4 regions of the Paenibacillus sp. 23TSA30-6 genome follow, and region 2 is predicted to be linked to each of the others. Evidence: riboswitches for the same ligand, from Rfam matches in the RefSeq annotation. Region 2 holds a riboswitch; each other region holds the start of a gene.
What was found. A riboswitch is a leader RNA that binds a small molecule or an ion and turns the genes downstream of it on or off. The one in region 2 is predicted to bind cobalamin.

Region 1 (2,201 bases), on a different contig from region 2:
GGAAGGAAAGCAATCTGCTGATTGCGGCATGCAGCATTGCGGTGGGCCTCGGCTCTGCCGTGCTGCCCCAAATGTTCGACCAACTGCCGAGCTTTGCCAAAATGCTGCTGCAAAACGGCATCGTATCCGGCTCGATCACGGCGATTGTCTTGAACATCGTTTTAACGAAAAAACAAGCCGAATCGGTCAAAGGTGTGACAGTGTCGGAGGTTCCGCAGAAGGTTTGATAATTAGGATTAGAAAGACAGCCGGAGAGAGGTCGTAAGCCTCTTTTTCCGGCTTTTTGGCATAGAGTTATTGATAAAGCCCTCTTCCTGTATGAAGATGGGGATTTGAGATTCTATTAGAAGAATTTGCTAGAGTGGTAGGCAGAGGCGTGGTATAATCCATCTTATGGATTTTGAATAGTGGTGGATGTTTTCGGACCACGGCGCAGCTTCCCGAAAGGGGGTGAAGCCGATGGTCAACCTTGTGTCGTGCTACGATGTGTTGCGTTGGATGGTTACGTTACTAAGCCTGGTGTTTAGTATTCGTAAACTTTATCGCTGGCTACGTCGGAAATTTCGGAACAAGCGAAAACCCACCGCGTAATTAGGTTAGGCGCCTAACGGTGGGTTTAGCTAAGCATTTAGCGCGCCGTGGTGATCCACAGCCTTTCAAGTCCTAAGAGTCTTTGCCGTTGGTAGCGGCGAAGACTCTTTTTAGTATACGGACACGATGGGTATCTCTATACCTAATTTTATCACGTCCATTGCGTGCATGCAACGCAAAGTCATAGCCTTGATTCTCGCCGTATCGTTCAAATTTAAATTATTATGCGACATTTGTTGACAAGCCTGTAACAACAAAATAAGATAGTCCTAAATCGTAATGAAAAAGAATAAAGGAAGAAAACAGGTGTGAGCCGGACTTTCTATCTACAGGGTTTCGTTGAGATCATGTAGATGGCTGTTGTACGTGCTCACTTAAAAGGGAAGTTCGGTAGATTCCGACACGGACCCGCCACTGTATACAGGCATCAGCAGGGAATTGCTGTAGCTTTCGGAATAGCCACTGGAACTGTGAAGAACCGGGAAGGCCTGAAAGATACGCCTGAAGTCAGGAGACCTGCCTGTTTTAACATCACTGTCAGACCCACGGGATGCTGGGGAGGTGGTTGGGCGTGCTGCTTACGGAATGTCTGAAACCGATCCGATCCCTTCTATGATTAGAGGTGCTTTGAGGTGAGCTTTGGCATTTTATAATGAAAGCATTTCTGACTGCTGATCAGGCGGTCCGGGATGCTTTTTTTGCGTTAGGTATTTGTGAATGACAAGATAGAGGGGGATAAATAGGATGATAAGCAATCGTAAAAAGCGTTCATGGTCCATATGCACAGGGGTGATGCTGCTACTGGCAGTTATGGCTCTTGCGGGATGCTCCACAACTAATAAGACGGCGGACAGCTCCGACAAGGGCGAAAACACATTCGCACAACAGTCCACAACGGACAAAAAGCTGGTGATGGCGTATACGTGGAAGCCGTCAGGCGTTGACCCGCATGGCGATAATAGCTGGGATGTTATGCGTTCTGGCGCAGGCGAGACACTTGTCCGTTTGAATGAAAAGCTGGAGCCTGAGGCTTGGCTGGCCAAGGAATGGAAGCAGGATAGCCCCACAGTCTGGACGTTCAGCTTGCAGGATAAGGTCACTTTTCATAACGGAAAGAGTATGGACGCGGAAAGTGTAAAAGCTTCCCTGCTGCGCTCCATTGAGAAAAGCCATCTGGCAAAGGATTTGCTAGATGTAAAGTCAATTGACGTAACCGAGCCGCTGGTGTTGAAAATTACGACAAACCAGCCGAATGCGGCGCTGGTGTCCAATCTGGCGGATCCATCGACGATTGTGCTGGATGTAGCGTCTATAAAGGATGAGCAGAGCTACCCTGCGATGACAGGTGCTTTTAAAATTAAAGCGTTCAACAAGGATCAATCCTTGGTCGTAGAGCGTTATGACGGATATTGGGGCGAGAAGGCCCGGCTGGCTGAAGCAACGATGAAGTTCATTACGGACGGCAATTCGCGCCTGCTGGCGCTGCAATCCGGCGAAGTAGATGTAGCGACCGATATTCCGGTGGATAACGCGGAGGTATTGAAAAAGAACGATAAGCTGCAAGTGCTGTCGGCTCCCTCTTTGCGCACCCATATGATCGTGTATAACAT
Region 2 (2,201 bases):
CAGCGTTTTGCCTGCGGGGAAGCCATGCCGGAGCACATGTTGAAGGTTTTTGCCATCATCATGTACAAAGTCCATACCTAATCCCTGTACCGGGAGCGTGGATAGGTGCTCATAATGATCCAGACTGCCAAAGTAGGTTTGCAGCACGATATTTAAGGATGGAGCAGCCTCGGCCAAAGCTTCATAAGCCTCCTGAATAATGTCCAAATCCTCTGCCGGGAATGAGGTGGTCAGGACAGGCTCATCCACCTGCACCCACTGAACGCCTTCCGCAGCCAACTCAGACAGGACGCGGGCGTACAGTGGCAGGAAGCTTCGTACAATGGCGGCCAAATCCTTACGATCATAGCCTTTGGACAGAGCAACGAACGAATAAGGACCGATCATGACGGGTTTACCTTCAATGCCCAACTCCTGTTTCGCTTCACGATAAGCCTGCAACGGCTTATTCTCGGTGAACACCGGGGTTGCATTCGCCAATTCCGGTACGATGTAATGGTAATTGGTATTCAGCCATTTGGTCATTTCACTGGCGGTGGCACCCTTTTGTCCACGGGCTATCCCGAAATAGACGGATAGGGGAACAGGCCCATCGGGACGGTAGTTGAACCGTTCCGGCACCAGACCGAACATCACGGATGTATCCAGCATGTGATCGTAATAGGAAAAGTCTCCGACTGGAATTCGATCAATTCCCTTGTCACGCTGCTTGCTCAGATGCTCCAACCGCAATCGTTTCATCTCGATATGCAGTTCACTTTCATCCATGCTGCCTTTCCAGAAGCGTTCCAGTGCTTTCTTCCATTCCCGGTTCCCGCCGATACGCGGATATCCCAGGTTACTGCTGATCAAGCCGGGCAATTCAGGCAATTCGGTTAATGACATGTACTTTTCCTCCCAGGCTGGTAGCCAGTTTATTTTTGCGTACAAAAAAAGACATTCCTCCCCGGGGTAAAAATGAATAGGGGAAAAAATGCCTCCGTTATTTAAAAATAAAAATTCGGCGACGGCTCTTAACACCTCCCTATCTCCCGTAGGTACTTGCGATGTTGTTGAAATAGGCAGGTCTCCTGACTTACGAATCATGACTTTCAGCGCTCCTTCCCGGTCTGTGGACCAGTGGGTGTATCAACAGCTGAAAATTCCCCGTTTACAGTGGCGGGACCGCGCCGGACTTGCACCGGCTTCCCTTTTAAGCCTGAACTGAATAGAACAGACACCTATCTCCAAGCTATGCGATTATGGTATGACGAATAATTATGCACTCGTATACTTGTTCACCATCATAAGTGAAACTTGCGGGATGCGCAATAGAAACTCCGTTTAAACCGCAATGAAACGATTAAGTTCATGGAAGCACATTCAAGTTTATTAAAAGCGTTCTGCTCATCAGTACGCTATCCCGTGTTCCCGATCTGAAGCACCTTGAAGCACCGCCCTTGTCAATTACACGCAAAAAAAGACAAGTCCTCCCATAGGGAAAGGACTTGTCTTAAGGCATAACAACTCAGGCTAATGTAACGGTAGATCCTGCCAGAATGCTGGCCTTCACATCAACCAGTCGCTGATTGCGGCTGCCTCGGAAGGGAAGGGTCAGATCCTTTTGCTGTTCTACAAAGGGACCGTCCACAACCACATCGCACAGCAGTGCCAACTCCCGCCGGGCCTGATCCGTAAGAAGTTCTTCGTAGACGAAGCCCGTATAGGCCCACACGGTTCGGTCAGGGCAGGCTGCGCGGAAGTCGCGCACAAACTGCGAGCATTCCGCTGCCGAGAAAAAGGGGTCTCCGCCGCAAAGGGTTAACCCGTCCAGCAATGGATTATCGGCGATGTCACGGATAACCTCCTGCTGCCGCTCCGGTGTGAACGGTTCGCCTGTACGGAAGCTCCAGGATGCCGGATTGAAGCAGCCGGGGCAGGCATGGCGGCAACCGCTAATGAACACAACGGTGCGCAGACCGTGTCCTTCGTTCAGAGATTCCGGAATGTAGCCGCATAAATTCACCGATGCTTCACCCGGTCACGTACCTCGGCTTGTTTTGCGGCGTTGAACCGGACGGTATAATCACCTGTCAGATATCCGGTTACCCGGCGCAAGCGCTGAAAATGCGTATGTTCCTCATCAGCACCGCAATGGGGACAGCTTGTCCCGATAATGCCCTCGTAGCCGCATTCCGGGCAGCGATCTACGGGATGATTAA
Region 3 (2,201 bases), on a different contig from region 2:
TCCGCTAGGTCTGCCATCATGGAACCACGTCTGAGAGAGCTTCATTTTGGGGAATGGGATGGAAAAACGTATGATATGCTCAAGGATGTGGCGTTGTATCGAGCGTGGATTGATGAGCCGCAGCGAATTACGCCGCCGGGGGGAGAGCCTTGGGCAGACTTTGTGAACCGCCTCGATGAATTCCTAGACTCTTTGTATGAGTGGCGTAAAATGATGGATGTTCAGAAAACAGGCATGCCTGATGCCCCACCTTCTGTTCTGGTCGTCACGCATGGTGGAGTGATTCGTCAGTTGGCTTGTATGCTGGTACCGGGTCATGATTTTTGGAGTCTGAATCCGAAGCCAGGAGCGGCAATTACGATTCGGTTGAGGCTGGGAGAACGACACCAGTGGATAGGAGAGGTGTTTTCTTTTTAGGTCAGATAGGGGCAGGTGAACAGGCGGTTTGGGTTGTAAGCCAGTCTTTTTTAACCTATAATCATCAAGTAAAAGAACGGCTTGACCAACACTACATCAAATATCCAGCAGACGAGGTCGGTGCAGCGGGATGAAACCCTCGGGTTCTTTCCGGTGCGCTGTTAAAAGGGAAGCCGGTGTGAATCCGGCGCGGTCCCGCCACTGTAAATGGAAAAATGCCAGCCCGCTCTGCTTTATGTGCCACAAAGCATATAAAGCAGCAGTAGGCTGTCGCATGTTTCTGTAAGTCAGGATACCTGCCCGTCCGCCTGTCACCATAGTCCTTCGAGGAAAGGATGACGTGTTCGCAGTGACTGTCCATGCGGAAGAAACTGCCGCCTGCGTACGATCTGCGCTAACGTGACCCCTGTGTCCTTATCTGAGGATGCAGGGGTTTTTTGAAAGGAAAAGAAGGCTGGATTTAGCAGATATCGGATGATGTTCAAGTGACGCTCTTAAAAGAATTTATATGGAGGGGTGTAAATCATGGCAGGGAATAGAATAAAGGTCTGGACTACAGGCTTATTGGCTCTGGTCTTGGCGGTTGTGCTGAGTGCATGTGGAGCTAACGGAAAGAACGCTGAAAATAAAGGGGATCAAGCCTCACAGCAACCGGGACAGACGGCAACCGCTCAGGAGCCTCCGGGCAAAACGGTCTACCCGCTGACCATTAAGGATGCGACCGGACAGGAATTTACGTTCAAAAAAGCGCCGGACAAAATCGTTTCCGTCTCCCCGGCTGAAACCGAGGCGCTGTTCGCCATCGGACTGGATAAGGAAATTGTCGGCGTATCCGACTATTCGGATTACCCGGAAGCGGCTAAAAAGAAGCCCAAAGTGGGCGGTATTATGAAGCCGAATGAAGAGGCGATCATTGCTGCGAATCCGGAAGTCGTTTTTGCAGGGATATCACTCAGTGAGCAGGCGACAACCAAGCTGCGTGACATGGGAATTATGATTTTTAAAACGGAGCCGAAAACGGTTGAAGATGTCATGGCTAACATCGAACTATATGGGAAAATTACCGATCATCAGAAAGAAGCGAGAGCGGTAACCGACAAGATGAGAGCAGATGTTGCGGAAGTGAAAGACGGTGTTAAAAATATCGGCAAAGGGCAGAAGCTGAGAGTATACGTCGAATTTTCACCCGGCTGGACGGTTGGCAAGGGAGAGTTTATGGATGAGCTGATTTCTTTGGCGGGCGGGGAAAATGTCGCTGCAACCCAAAAGGGCTGGTACCAGATCAGTGAGGAAAATATTATAGCGGCGAATCCGGACGTAATATTATACAGCAAAAATGTCAAGGACGACAAAACAGGCCAGACGCTCGGCGATATTATCAAAGCCCGTAGTGGATGGGATCAAATATCGGCTGTTCGTCAAAACCGGGTGTTTGCCGTGGATGATAATCTGATCAGTCGTCCGGGTCCGCGTGTAACGGAAGGTCTCAAGGAAGTGGCCAAGGGCGTGTATCCTGAAATTTTCAAATGAGTCGTAGACTGATCGGCTTTGGAGGGGCAGGTCTTGCCTTATTGCTGCTGACGCTGTTGCTCTGTCTCGGCATCGGCTCGGCCAAGCTTCCCGTCAGCCAGATCACGGGTATTCTGGTCAACCATCTGCCGTGGTTAGGTGAGACGTTTACACCGGATTGGAATCCATCCACAGAGCAGATTATTTTGAAGATCAGACTGCCGCGTGTCTTACTGGGAATGCTGGTAGGCGCAGCGCTTGCGCTGGCGGGAGCC
Region 4 (2,201 bases), on a different contig from region 2:
ACGAATGGGCGCGATGATGGTGGAGCTGGGAAGATATTTTGAGCATAGCGCCTCGGTGCACGGCTACGGTCTTGAAGTTGTGAACTGAAAACTAACCTATATCCTTGCGATAAAGGGTAAAATAAAGATAAGGGCCTACAGGGTCTTTATCTTTTTTTGTTGGAAATGCATCGACAGAAGTTTTTGTTATAACGAAAATATTTATTTAATATAATGAAAAAGCCTCGATGCGGGATACCAGAACAGGAGCTGAGACATTATGAATTCCATTTGTGTATTTGCCGGGTCCAGACCCGGACATTCATCGGTATATCTTCAGGAGGCAGGCAAGCTTGGAGAGGCTATGGCCCGACATCATGTTCGTCTGATCTATGGAGGCTCCAGCAAGGGGCTGATGGGTGAGGTCGCAGATGCGATGCTGGCCGGGGGCGGTCAGGTCACCGGGATTATGCCGACCCTGTTATTCGATGCAGAGATTATTCACCGGGGAGTCACCGAATTTATTGAGGTGGCAAGCATGCATGAACGCAAAGCGGTCATGAGCGAAATGGCGGATGCCTTTATTGCCCTTCCGGGGGGATTGGGAACATTTGAAGAGCTGTTCGAGGTGCTGTGCTGGGCGCAAATCGGCATTCATCGCAAGCCCATCGGGCTGCTGAATGTGAACGGATATTTTGACCCGTTGGCGGAAATGGTGCGTCATAGTGTGCGCGAGGGATTTACCGGAGTTGACCATCCAACGCTGCTGAGTATCTCTGCGGACCCGGACGAATTGTTGCATATGTTAAAAAATAAGGCAGAGAACTTGAAATAAAGCGTTTTTCATGCTTGCACAACTGATTGAGCCAAGGTTATGATAAGACCCATAATCAAATAGCGGACAGACAAGGTGCCTTTGTGATAGCGAAGGGTAACAGGGAATCGGGTGCAAGTCCCGAGCGGTCCCGCCACTGTAAGGAAGAGGATTTTTTCAGACGTCACTCGTGAGAAAACGGGGAAGACGAAAAAATCTGTTGATGCCGAGCCAGGAGACCTACCTTGATCTGTATGCACCGTTAACCTTCGCGGAGAGGATGGGTGTACGAAATCAGGAAATCAGGCGCACGCTGCTTTTTCCATGTTGGTTGCAGGTTTGCGTGGAGCTGAACATGCAGAAGCATTTCAAGCGTGAACAGGCAGATGGAAAGCAACGGCACGATGGCGGAAGACAAGAAGTGTCTTCTTATGCTGTGTCCGTCTGATGATACGATGCGTACATAGGAAACCCATCCGGGCAGGATGGGTTTTTTTGAGTTACAGGATGTCCATATATAAGTGAAATAGATAGAAGTGTGGAAAACATAGCCTAGATTTAAGAAGGAGGATAACGATGAGCCCATTAGGGAAATTGCTCGTGATTGGATTCGGACCGGGGGATATGGAACATATCACCAAACGGGCGCTGGACGCGCTGGCCGAGAGTGAGGTCATTATCGGTTACAACACCTATGTAGATCTGATCCGCCCGTTGTTGAACGGACAGGAGATTGTGCGCACAGGCATGACAGAGGAAGTGAGCCGTGCGCAGGAGGCGGTTCGACAGGCGGAGATGGGCAAGAAGGTAGCCGTCATTTCCAGTGGAGACGCAGGCGTATATGGCATGGCCGGGCTAGTGTACGAAGTGCTGATGCAAAAGGGCTGGCGCCGTGAGGACGGGGTTGAGGTAGAAGTCGTGCCGGGAATATCGGCGATTCAGTCCTGTGCTTCGCTGTTGGGTGCGCCCGTCATGCATGATGCATGCACGATCAGTCTGAGTGACCATTTGACCCCGTGGGAGACGATTGTGAAACGTGTAGAAGCGGCAGCTTCGGCGGATTTTGTCATTGCACTGTACAATCCGCGCAGTGGTCGGCGTACACGCCAGATTGTTGAGACGCAGTCCATTTTGCTGCGTTACCGTGATCCGCAGACTCCCGTCGGGCTGGTGAAGAGTGCTTATCGCGACCGTCAGCAAGTAATTGTGACGACGCTGGAGGACATGCTCAACCATGATATCGGTATGCTGACGACCGTCATCATCGGCAATTCTTCGACGATGGTGTATGACGGTCTGATCGTGACGCCGCGCGGGTATCAGCGCAAGTATACGTTGGGTGCGACCGAGCAGGCGCTCAAGCCGCATCAGCGGCTCCGCACGGAAGCGGAGCCGTGGTCGCTGGGTG

Region 1: another riboswitch for cobalamin. It lies ahead of E0698_RS06430 (ABC transporter substrate-binding protein); the one in region 2 lies ahead of metE (5-methyltetrahydropteroyltriglutamate--homocysteine S-methyltransferase).
Region 3: another riboswitch for cobalamin. It lies ahead of E0698_RS11010 (ABC transporter substrate-binding protein); the one in region 2 lies ahead of metE (5-methyltetrahydropteroyltriglutamate--homocysteine S-methyltransferase).
Region 4: another riboswitch for cobalamin. It lies ahead of E0698_RS14270 (hypothetical protein); the one in region 2 lies ahead of metE (5-methyltetrahydropteroyltriglutamate--homocysteine S-methyltransferase).

What each region holds. Positions count from the first base shown of each region.
Region 1 covers NZ_SLTL01000005.1:116,239-118,439, forward strand. The annotation lists gene E0698_RS06425 (nucleobase:cation symporter-2 family protein) at 1-227, shown strand, start outside; cobalamin riboswitch at 926-1,129, shown strand; gene E0698_RS06430 (ABC transporter substrate-binding protein) at 1,336-2,201, shown strand, end outside.
Region 2 covers NZ_SLTL01000015.1:118,432-120,632, forward strand. The annotation lists gene metE (5-methyltetrahydropteroyltriglutamate--homocysteine S-methyltransferase) at 1-885, opposite strand, end outside; cobalamin riboswitch at 1,044-1,239, opposite strand; gene nrdG (anaerobic ribonucleoside-triphosphate reductase activating protein) at 1,508-2,005, opposite strand; gene E0698_RS15440 (anaerobic ribonucleoside triphosphate reductase) at 2,002-2,201, opposite strand, start outside.
Region 3 covers NZ_SLTL01000009.1:197,159-199,359, reverse strand. The annotation lists gene E0698_RS11015 (histidine phosphatase family protein) at 1-417, shown strand, start outside; cobalamin riboswitch at 542-735, shown strand; gene E0698_RS11010 (ABC transporter substrate-binding protein) at 943-1,947, shown strand; gene E0698_RS11005 (FecCD family ABC transporter permease) at 1,944-2,201, shown strand, end outside.
Region 4 covers NZ_SLTL01000013.1:140,609-142,809, reverse strand. The annotation lists gene E0698_RS14280 (uroporphyrinogen-III synthase) at 1-88, shown strand, start outside; gene E0698_RS14275 (TIGR00730 family Rossman fold protein) at 260-814, shown strand; cobalamin riboswitch at 872-1,055, shown strand; gene E0698_RS14270 (hypothetical protein) at 1,017-1,241, shown strand; gene cobJ (precorrin-3B C(17)-methyltransferase) at 1,370-2,201, shown strand, end outside.